One region of the Shewanella aegiceratis genome, then DNA from elsewhere that is predicted to be linked to it. Evidence: predicted binding sites of a transcription regulator. Region 1 holds the regulator's gene; the other holds the start of a gene.
The links. Region 1 encodes sigma-54, which starts transcription at its own class of promoters, with help from an activator protein. Its sites were predicted from a motif close to GTTGGCACGNNNNTNGNNT; they were not measured.

Region 1 (4,498 bases):
CAGCACATTTCACCAGTACGGCCACGGGTTGATCTATGTTAGTCAGCCGTCCGTGAGGAATCGCGATACCATTGCCTATACCTGTGCTGCCCATTTTCTCTCGAGCCAGAAGGCTTTCAAATATTTCTTGAGAGGAGAGGGTGGGGTACTGGACAGCGGCTAAGTCGCTGATAAGCTCCAGTACCTTTTTCTTACTGCCCGGAGTGGCGCAGGTGGTGCACTCCGGCCGCAGGATGGTACTCAGTTCCATCGTTAATGTTTAGTAAGCTTCTCTTTGTGTTTAATGACCTGACGATCGAGTTTGTCAATCAGGGAGTCTATCGCGGCATACATGTCCGCATGTTCGGATGTTGCGAACACTTCTCCGCCACGGAGATGTAACTTTGCCTCAACCTTCTGTTGCAACTTTTCGACATTTAATACAACGTGCACATTATTGATCTGATCGAAATGACGTTCAAGCTTTGTGAATTTCTCTTCGATGTAGCTTCGTAGAGATTGGGTGATCTCGATATGGTGCCCAGTCAGGTTTATTTGCATAAAGATAGTCCTCCAGTTTCCAGGTTTGTTTTATAAGCTCTTGCGCTGATTCGAGGGCGGTATAAGCATTGCCTCGCGATACTTGGCAATGGTGCGTCTAGCCACCTTAATACCCTGTTCGGCCAAGAGTTGAGCCATCTTGCTGTCGCTCAATGGCTTTTTCTGGTTTTCCGCAGCAACCAGCTTCTTAATGAAGGCACGTATTGCTGTTGAAGAGCACTCTCCGCCATCGTCGGTACCGACGTGACTGGAGAAGAAGTATTTAAGCTCGAAGATCCCTCTCGGGGTATGCATATATTTTTGCGTGGTCACACGCGAGATGGTGGATTCATGCATCTCCACCGCCTCGGCGATGTCGTTAAGTACCATGGGCTTCATCGCCTCTTCGCCAAATTCGAAGAAACCTTGCTGGAAGTCGACGATACAGTTGGTCACCTTGAGCAGGGTCTCGTTGCGACTCTCCAGGCTCTTGAGGAACCATTTGGCTTCCTGCAGGTGACCGCGAATAAACTGGCCATCCGCCTGACTCTTAGTGCTGCGGGCCATGGCGGCATACTGTTGGTTGACGTTGATCTTGGGCATGCTGTCTGGGTTGAGCTCGACTACCCAGCGTCCCTTCTTCTTGGTGACGGTCACATCCGGGATCACGTACTCGTCGCGGCTGGCGGTGATGGCGAGGCCGGGACGGGGATTCAGGGTCTGGATCAGGGCTATGGCATCCCTCAGCTCATCTTCCTTGAGCTTGGTTTTGCGCATCAGCAGACGGAAGTCGCGTCCGGCGATGAGATCCAGGTGCTCCTTGATCAGCATGCGGGCGTTGGCGATGTGCGGCGTGTCGTCGCTGTATTGGGCTAGCTGAATCGTCAGACATTCGCTGAGGTCGCGGGCCGCCACACCAATAGGGTCGAAGTGTTGTACCCGTTTGAGCACCGCCTCGACCTCGTCTAGTTCGATCTCTGGGTCGCCCATGGCCTCGAGAATATCTTCGCAGGTCTGGGTCAGGTAACCGCGCTCGTCGATGGCGTCGATGATGGCGGTGGCGATGGCCAGGTCGTTATCGGAAAAAGGGGTCAGGTTCTTCTGCCATTCCAGGTGTTCATACAGACCTTCGCTGGTCTCGCCCTGAAAAGGCATGTCGTCGTCGCGCATGGCGCCCGAGCTTGAGTTTGGCGAGGCAGTGTAGACCTCATCCCAGGTGGTATCCACCGGCAGCTCGTCTGGCATTGAGTCTTGAGTCAGGGCGTCTGAGGTCTCGACCCCTGAGTTATCCTGGCTCGAATCCAGCTCTATCTTGTCGTCGTACTTGTTGTCGAAGCTGTCGCTGACGCTATCGTCTTGCAGCTCGATGCTGGCGCTCTCCTGCTCTTCATCCAACTCCAGTAGCGGGTTGGATTCTAATGCCTGCTGGATCTCCTGCTGCAACTCTAATGACGACAACTGCAACAGACGTATGGCCTGTTGTAGCTGGGGCGTCATGGTGAGATGCTGACCCATTTTGAGCTGAAGTGACGCTTTCATCGTACTGCTATTCCCTTGTTTCTAATTATAAAATGAGAAAGCTCTGGCTATATGTGCCGGACAAATATATCGGATAGTGCCTAAGGCCACAATTAACGCATGGTATTTCCTCTGTGGCCCCATTATAAGATTAACTATAGCTTGAATTGTTCACCTAAGTACACTGCTCGTACTTGCTGGTTGTCTAAGATTTCGGCGGGTGTGCCCTCGGCGATCAGATTACCATGGCTGACGATATAGGCTTTCTCGCAGACGTCTAATGTTTCGCGCACGTTATGGTCGGTGATCAACACCCCCAGGCCGCGATTCTTAAGCTGCTCGATGATCTTCTTGATGTCGATGACCGAGATAGGATCGACACCGGCGAACGGCTCGTCGAGAAGAATAAACTTAGGGTTGGCAGCAAGCGCCCTGGCGATCTCCACCCGGCGACGTTCACCGCCCGAGAGCGCCATGCCGTGGCTGTCACGGATATGGGTGATGTGAAACTCTTCCAGCAGGTGTTCCAGCTCCTCTTCGCGGCCATCGTTATTAAGATCGCTGCGGGTCTGGAGCACGGCCATGATGTTGTCTCGCACCGAGAGCTTACGGAAGATGCTGGCTTCCTGGGGCAGGTAGCCTATGCCTTTGCGGGCGCGCAGGTGCATGGGGTCTAGCGTCAGGTCGTCATCGTCGATAAAGATGCGGCCCTTGTCGCTCTGTACCAGGCCGACGACCATGTAAAAGGTGGTGGTCTTGCCGGCGCCGTTTGGCCCCAGCAGGCCGACGATCTGCCCGGTCTTGACCGTGAGGCTCACGTCTTGGACAACGGCACGACTCTTATAGCTCTTGGCGAGGTTCTCCGCCTTCAAGATCAGGTCTGTCATTGTTTTTCCTGTTCTGGTTTCTTCTCGGGCTTCTGCTCTGGCTGGATCTGTTCCTGATAGTTTTCAGGCTGAATGATGGTGATCACTCTGTCTTTGCCTGTGCTCTCGGCGATCAGCTGTTGCTGCTCTATGTTGTAGCGGATCTGCGAACCCGTGACCTGGCTGCCTTCCTGTTCCAGGGTGGCGTCGCCGATCAGTGTCAGGGTGCGGCTGGAAAGCTCGTAACGTATCTCCTTGGCGCTGGCCGAGGCGGGACGGCCATCTTCCATCACCTGAGAGTAAGTGGCCGGGTTGCCGGTGGCGATCAGTATCTTGCCGCTGTTCTTCTCTTTGCTGAAGGCGCGTAGTTCACTGGCCAATATCTTGATTGAGCCTTGGGTGACCTCGACCGGACCGTGGAAGATGATCTGGTTGTTCTTAATGTCGGCTTCCTGGCTGGCGGCAGAGATCTTAACCTCTTGCAGCAGGTCGTTTACCTTGGCATGGGCGCCAATACTGACCAGGGGCAGCAGGCCCGCAAGAATAAGGCTATTTAGTTTCATATGTTCCTTCTACCTGACTCGTCAGTTTTATATTTTGGGCGTTGAGATCGGCATATAGGCCTTCCCCCGTGATGAGGAAATCACGCCCTGTGATCCGAATGCTTCTGTCGGATGTCATAATCATAGTATTGAGATCCAGCTCCAGATAGGTGGTCTCTATGGTCTGAATCGGTTCCTCTGGGCTAATGGCATCAATGATAACATTATTTTCCAGGGTGACCCGTCCGCTATTTTTGTCCAATGTGCCCTTGGTGGATCTCAGGCGCCACTGGGCATCGCCGTTGTCGGGGTAGACCAGATAGATGGGCTGGGTAAAGTAGGTCTGGTTGCGCTCGGCGTAGTGCTCCATGTGACTGGCCGATACCCGGCTGTTGATGCCACCCTCATCATTGTATTGCACGCTCTTGAGATCCCGAACTATGTAGTCGGGACGATCGACATTATCCAGGGCCAGATCTTCGCTGCCCTTTTTCGACTGAACCTGCCAATAGAGGATCAGTGCTGTGCCGAAGAAGGCGATGATCGCCAGCGTGACTCTGTTCATATGCTCATTCCGTGGGCTGAGGCAAACTTATCCTGGCTGAGCAGGATGAGATCCGTCAGTTCACGCAGCGCGCCGTGGCCGCCCTTGATATGGGTAACCATGTCGGCGTGTTGGCGCACAAAGGGATGACCGTCGGCCACGCACACAGACAGGCCCACCTTCTCCATTACGGGCAGATCCACCATGTCATCGCCGATATAGGCGACTTCCTCAGGCGTCACTTTATAGTGGTTAAGCAGCTCCTGATAAGGCTCGAGCTTGTTGTCGACGCCCTGGTAGATGTGGGTGATACCCAGGGCCGTCATGCGATCTTCCACTATCTGCGACTTACGCCCAGTGATGATGGCCACCGGAATATCGCTGGTTAGTAGCGAGCGTACGCCATAGCCGTCGCGGGTATGGAAGGTCTTGAGTTCGTCGCCCGAGTTGCTCATATAGACCAGACCGTCGGAGAAGACGCCGTCGACGTCGCAGATTAACAGTTTGAT
Region 2 (4,498 bases), 300 kb from region 1:
CCAGCGGATGCGGACCGGCATCATCCAGCTTGCGTGCCTGTAGCCCGAGGCGGCTGGCTTGCTCTTCTAAGCGGGCATAGAAGCTGCTGATATCATTGCTCTGACAGCTAAAAATATCGCTGTGCCAGGTGAAAGACTGGAAGGGATCGCGGCTAGACATAATGGGATTCTAAAGTAAGTGATTCGGCGTGATCATGATAGCAGTTTGGCCATAAAGATAAATCAATTTTATGCCCGCCATCAGGCGCTTAAGCCAAGTTTATCTGCCGGTAAAAGGGCATAAAAAATCCGCCTTAAACGGCGGCTTCTTCGAGCGTTAATCCAAGCTTAGCGGCAAGGATTACAGGCTTACAGGTTTTAGCACAGTTCGAACTCGGCTTTGTGAGTGGTGCGAGCCACACTCGAAGCTTCTGCTGTCTTCAGTGCGATATAAGAATCGAAGAAGTCGTTTTTGAAAGCCATAAAAAAAAGCCGCCTCATGGGGCGGCTTCTTCGAGCAATGATCCTGGCTTAAGAGGCGAGGATTATAGGCTGTAGTACAGTTCAAACTCGGCTGGGTGAGTGGTGCGAGCCACTTTCTCTGCTTCTGCAGTCTTCAGAGCGATGTAAGAGTCGATGAAGTCATCAGAGAATACGCCGCCTTTGGTAAGGAACTCACGGTCTGCATCCAGGTTCTCAAGTGCGTTCTCAAGAGAGGTTGCAACCTGTGGGATCTCAGCCGCTTCTTCCGCTGGCAGATCGTATAGATCTTTGTCCATGGCTTCGCCTGGGTGGATCTTGTTCTGGATACCGTCAAGACCAGCCATCAGCAGTGCAGCGAACGCCAGGTATGGGTTAGCCGTTGGATCTGGGAAGCGAGTCTCGATACGACGTGCCTTAGGGCTTGGTACTACTGGGATACGGATAGACGCAGAGCGGTTACGTGCCGAGTAGGCCAGCATGACTGGTGCTTCGAAGTGAGGCACAAGACGCTTGTACGAGTTGGTGCTTGGGTTAGTGAAGGCGTTAAGCGCGCGAGCGTGCTTGATGATACCGCCGATGTAGTACAGAGCAGTCTCACTCAGACCCGCATACTTGTCACCAGAGAAGAGGTTAACACCGTCTTTAGCCAGTGATTGGTGAACGTGCATGCCGCTACCGTTGTCGCCAACGATTGGCTTAGGCATGAAGGTCGCCGTCTTGCCGTAAGCGTGGGCCATGTTGTGAACCACGTACTTAAGAATTTGGATTTCGTCAGCCTTTTCAGTCAGCTTGTTGAAGCGAGTCGCGATCTCGTTCTGACCGGCAGTCGCCACTTCGTGGTGGTGAGCCTCAACCACTTGACCCATCTCTTCCAGAACCAGACACATGGCGCTACGAAGATCTTGTGAAGAGTCAACCGGTGCTACTGGGAAGTAACCACCTTTCACGAATGGACGGTGACCTGTGTTGCCGTCTTCGTAGTGAGTGCCTGAGTTCCAAGCCGCTTCTTTAGCGTCTAGCTTAACGAAACAGCCAGACATGTCGGTACCGAATTTAACGTCGTCAAACAGGAAGAACTCTGGCTCAGGACCAATGAGTACGGTATCGGCGATGCCGGTAGAAACCATGTACTCTTCGGCTTTCTTAGCGATAGAGCGTGGGTCGCGGTCGTAACCAGTCATAGTGCCTGGCTCAAGAATGTCACAGCGGATCAGGGCAGTGGTTTCTTCGGTGAACGGGTCAAGAACGAAGGTCGTTGGGTCTGGCATCAGTACCATGTCAGACTCGTTAATGCCTTTCCAACCAGCAATAGATGAACCGTCGAACATTTTACCGTCTTCAAAGAAATCGGCATCAACCTGGTGAGCAGGAATAGATACGTGCTGCTCTTTACCTTTAGTATCGGTAAAACGCAAATCAACAAACTTAACTTCAAGTTCTTCTAGTTGTTGTAAAACTGATTCAACTGACATTCTAAAGTCTCCGAGTAGAGTAGAGGGGATGCCCTTCTTATATCATTCAGCGTTGCGACCAACGCGGTTCTGGCATGAGTAAAGCTAGACTCGTGCCAAAAGTTTAACATATTGATTTTTATGGGAACAATAAAGAAGGTAGGTGGCGGGAATCTCGTTATTGCACCATAACGGTGCAACAGATGCCTCTTGATGGTGCGTTCACCAATATGGTGCGCACCAATATAAACATGACTATTCATAGCTGACTAAAAAATAATCCTGTGCGAGAGCCCCTCGCTAGAGTAGAATGGCACGTTTTTTATTGCAACAGCTATTATTAGGGCTGTTATCAATACCCTATTTTTTCGATGGTAAGAGGTTTATCCGTGTTAGAGAATTTACGTAACATCGCCATTATTGCACACGTTGACCATGGTAAAACGACCCTGGTTGATAAGCTGCTGGCACAGTCTGGAACCCTTGAGACTCGAGGAGAGGCCGCTGAGCGGGTGATGGATTCCAACGATCTTGAAAAGGAACGTGGAATCACGATTCTGGCGAAGAATACTGCCATCAAGTGGAACGATTACCGTATCAACATCGTTGATACCCCTGGCCACGCCGATTTCGGTGGCGAGGTAGAACGTGTACTTTCTATGGTTGACTGTGTGCTACTGCTAGTTGATGCGGTCGATGGTCCAATGCCACAGACACGTTTCGTGACTAAGAAAGCCTTCGCTCAAGGCCTTAAGCCTATCGTAGTGATCAACAAGATCGACCGTCCGGGTGCGCGCCCTGATTGGGTTATCGATCAAGTATTCGACCTGTTCGACAACCTGGGTGCTACCGACGAGCAGCTGGACTTCCCAATCGTTTATGCGTCTGCACTGAACGGTTTCGCGACTCTGGATCCTGAAGAGACTGGCACAGACATGACGCCACTGTTCGAGACCATCGTCGAGAAAGTATCTTCACCTGACGCCGATGCCGAAGGTGCCTTCCAGATGCAGATCTCTCAGCTGGACTACAACTCATACGTGGGCGTTATCGGCGTTGGCCGTATCAAGCGCGGCAGCGTTAAGGTAAACCAGCAGGTTACCGTAGTGGGCGCTGACGGCACCACACGTAACGGTAAGATCGGCCAGGTACTTGGTTACATGGGTCTGGACCGTCACGAAGTGGCTGAAGCTAATGCCGGCGACATCGTAGCGATCACAGGTCTTGGCGAGCTGAAGATCTCTGACACTGTATGTGCCGTGGGCAACGCCGAAGCCTTGCCACCTCTGTCTGTTGACGAGCCAACATTGACCATGACCTTCCAGGTAAACACCTCGCCATTCGCTGGTAAAGAAGGTAAGTACGTGACTTCACGTAACATCCTTGAGCGTCTGCAACAGGAACTGGTACACAACGTGGCACTGCGCGTCGAAGAGACAGACAGCCCAGACCGTTTCCGCGTATCGGGCCGTGGTGAACTTCACCTGTCTATCCTTATCGAAAACATGCGTCGTGAAGGCTACGAGCTGGCCGTATCGCGTCCTGAAGTTATCGTTAAAGAGATCGACGGCGAGAAGTGCGAGCCATACGAGACGCTGACCGTTGACGTTGAAGAAGAGCACCAAGGTGCGGTGATCGAGAAGCTAGGTACCCGTAAGGCGGACATGCGCGACATGCAGCCAGACGGTAAAGGCCGTGTGCGTATCGACTTCATCATTCCTAGCCGTGGCCTGATCGGTTTCCAAACCGAGTTTATGACAGCCACTTCTGGTACAGGTCTTATCTACCACTCATTCGACCATTATGGTCCAGTGAAGGGTGGCGATATCGGTCAACGTCAGAACGGTGTGTTGATCTCTAACGCTACCGGTAAGGCACTGACCTTCGCCCTGTTCGGCCTGCAAGACCGTGGTCGTCTGATGATCGGTCACGCGGCAGAAGTTTATGAAGGCCAGGTAGTGGGTATCCACTCTCGTGCCAACGACCTGACAGTTAACTGTCTGAAGGGTAAGCAGCTGACCAACATGCGTGCCTCTGGTACCGACGAAGCTCAGGTACTGACACCGCACATCCAGATGACCCTAGAGCAGGCGCTCGAGTTCATCGACGACGACGAATTGGTAGAAGTGACTCCGCTAAGCATCCGCGTGCGTAAGCGTCACCTGACCGAAAACGATCGTAAGCGTGCCAGCCGCGCCTCTAAAGACGCTTAATCTGACCCGCACCTTTTAGGTGCAGTCGATTAGCCCAAAGCCCCGACCATGCAGATGGCCGGGGTTTTTTGTATCTGGCGTAAGCTGGCCAGAGGTTCGGCTAATGCCGACGCGAGCGTTAGCGTCAATGGCAATTTGCACCAATCTATACGATCCATATATAATGCGTATATATTTAATTGCTAAGTGTACGTAATGGGTATAGTAAAGATTTCCGACGAGCTCCATGAGGAGCTGAGAAAGGCCAGCGGCGTCATGGCGCGTTCCATCAACTCCCAGGCCGAGTTCTGGATCAAGATGGGGATGATGGCCGAGCTCCATCCCCAGCTGTCTTTCAATCAGATCATGGCCGAGCTGCTCAAGTCGGCAGAC

Region 2: a site for sigma-54 is predicted at 2,016-2,034, ahead of glnA (glutamate--ammonia ligase). Genes of this name have one in related genera too.

What each region holds. Positions count from the first base shown of each region.
Region 1 covers NZ_CP080416.1:3,884,463-3,888,960, reverse strand. The annotation lists gene ptsN (PTS IIA-like nitrogen regulatory protein PtsN) at 1-250, opposite strand, end outside; gene hpf (ribosome hibernation promoting factor) at 253-540, opposite strand; gene K0H80_RS16880 (RNA polymerase factor sigma-54) at 571-2,058, opposite strand; gene lptB (LPS export ABC transporter ATP-binding protein) at 2,193-2,924, opposite strand; gene lptA (lipopolysaccharide transport periplasmic protein LptA) at 2,921-3,466, opposite strand; gene lptC (LPS export ABC transporter periplasmic protein LptC) at 3,453-4,010, opposite strand; gene kdsC (3-deoxy-manno-octulosonate-8-phosphatase KdsC) at 4,007-4,498, opposite strand, start outside.
Region 2 covers NZ_CP080416.1:4,184,882-4,189,379, reverse strand. The annotation lists gene K0H80_RS18210 (N-acetyl-ornithine deacetylase) at 1-160, opposite strand, end outside; gene glnA (glutamate--ammonia ligase) at 525-1,934, opposite strand; gene typA (translational GTPase TypA) at 2,303-4,126, shown strand; gene K0H80_RS18195 (ParD-like family protein) at 4,322-4,498, shown strand, end outside.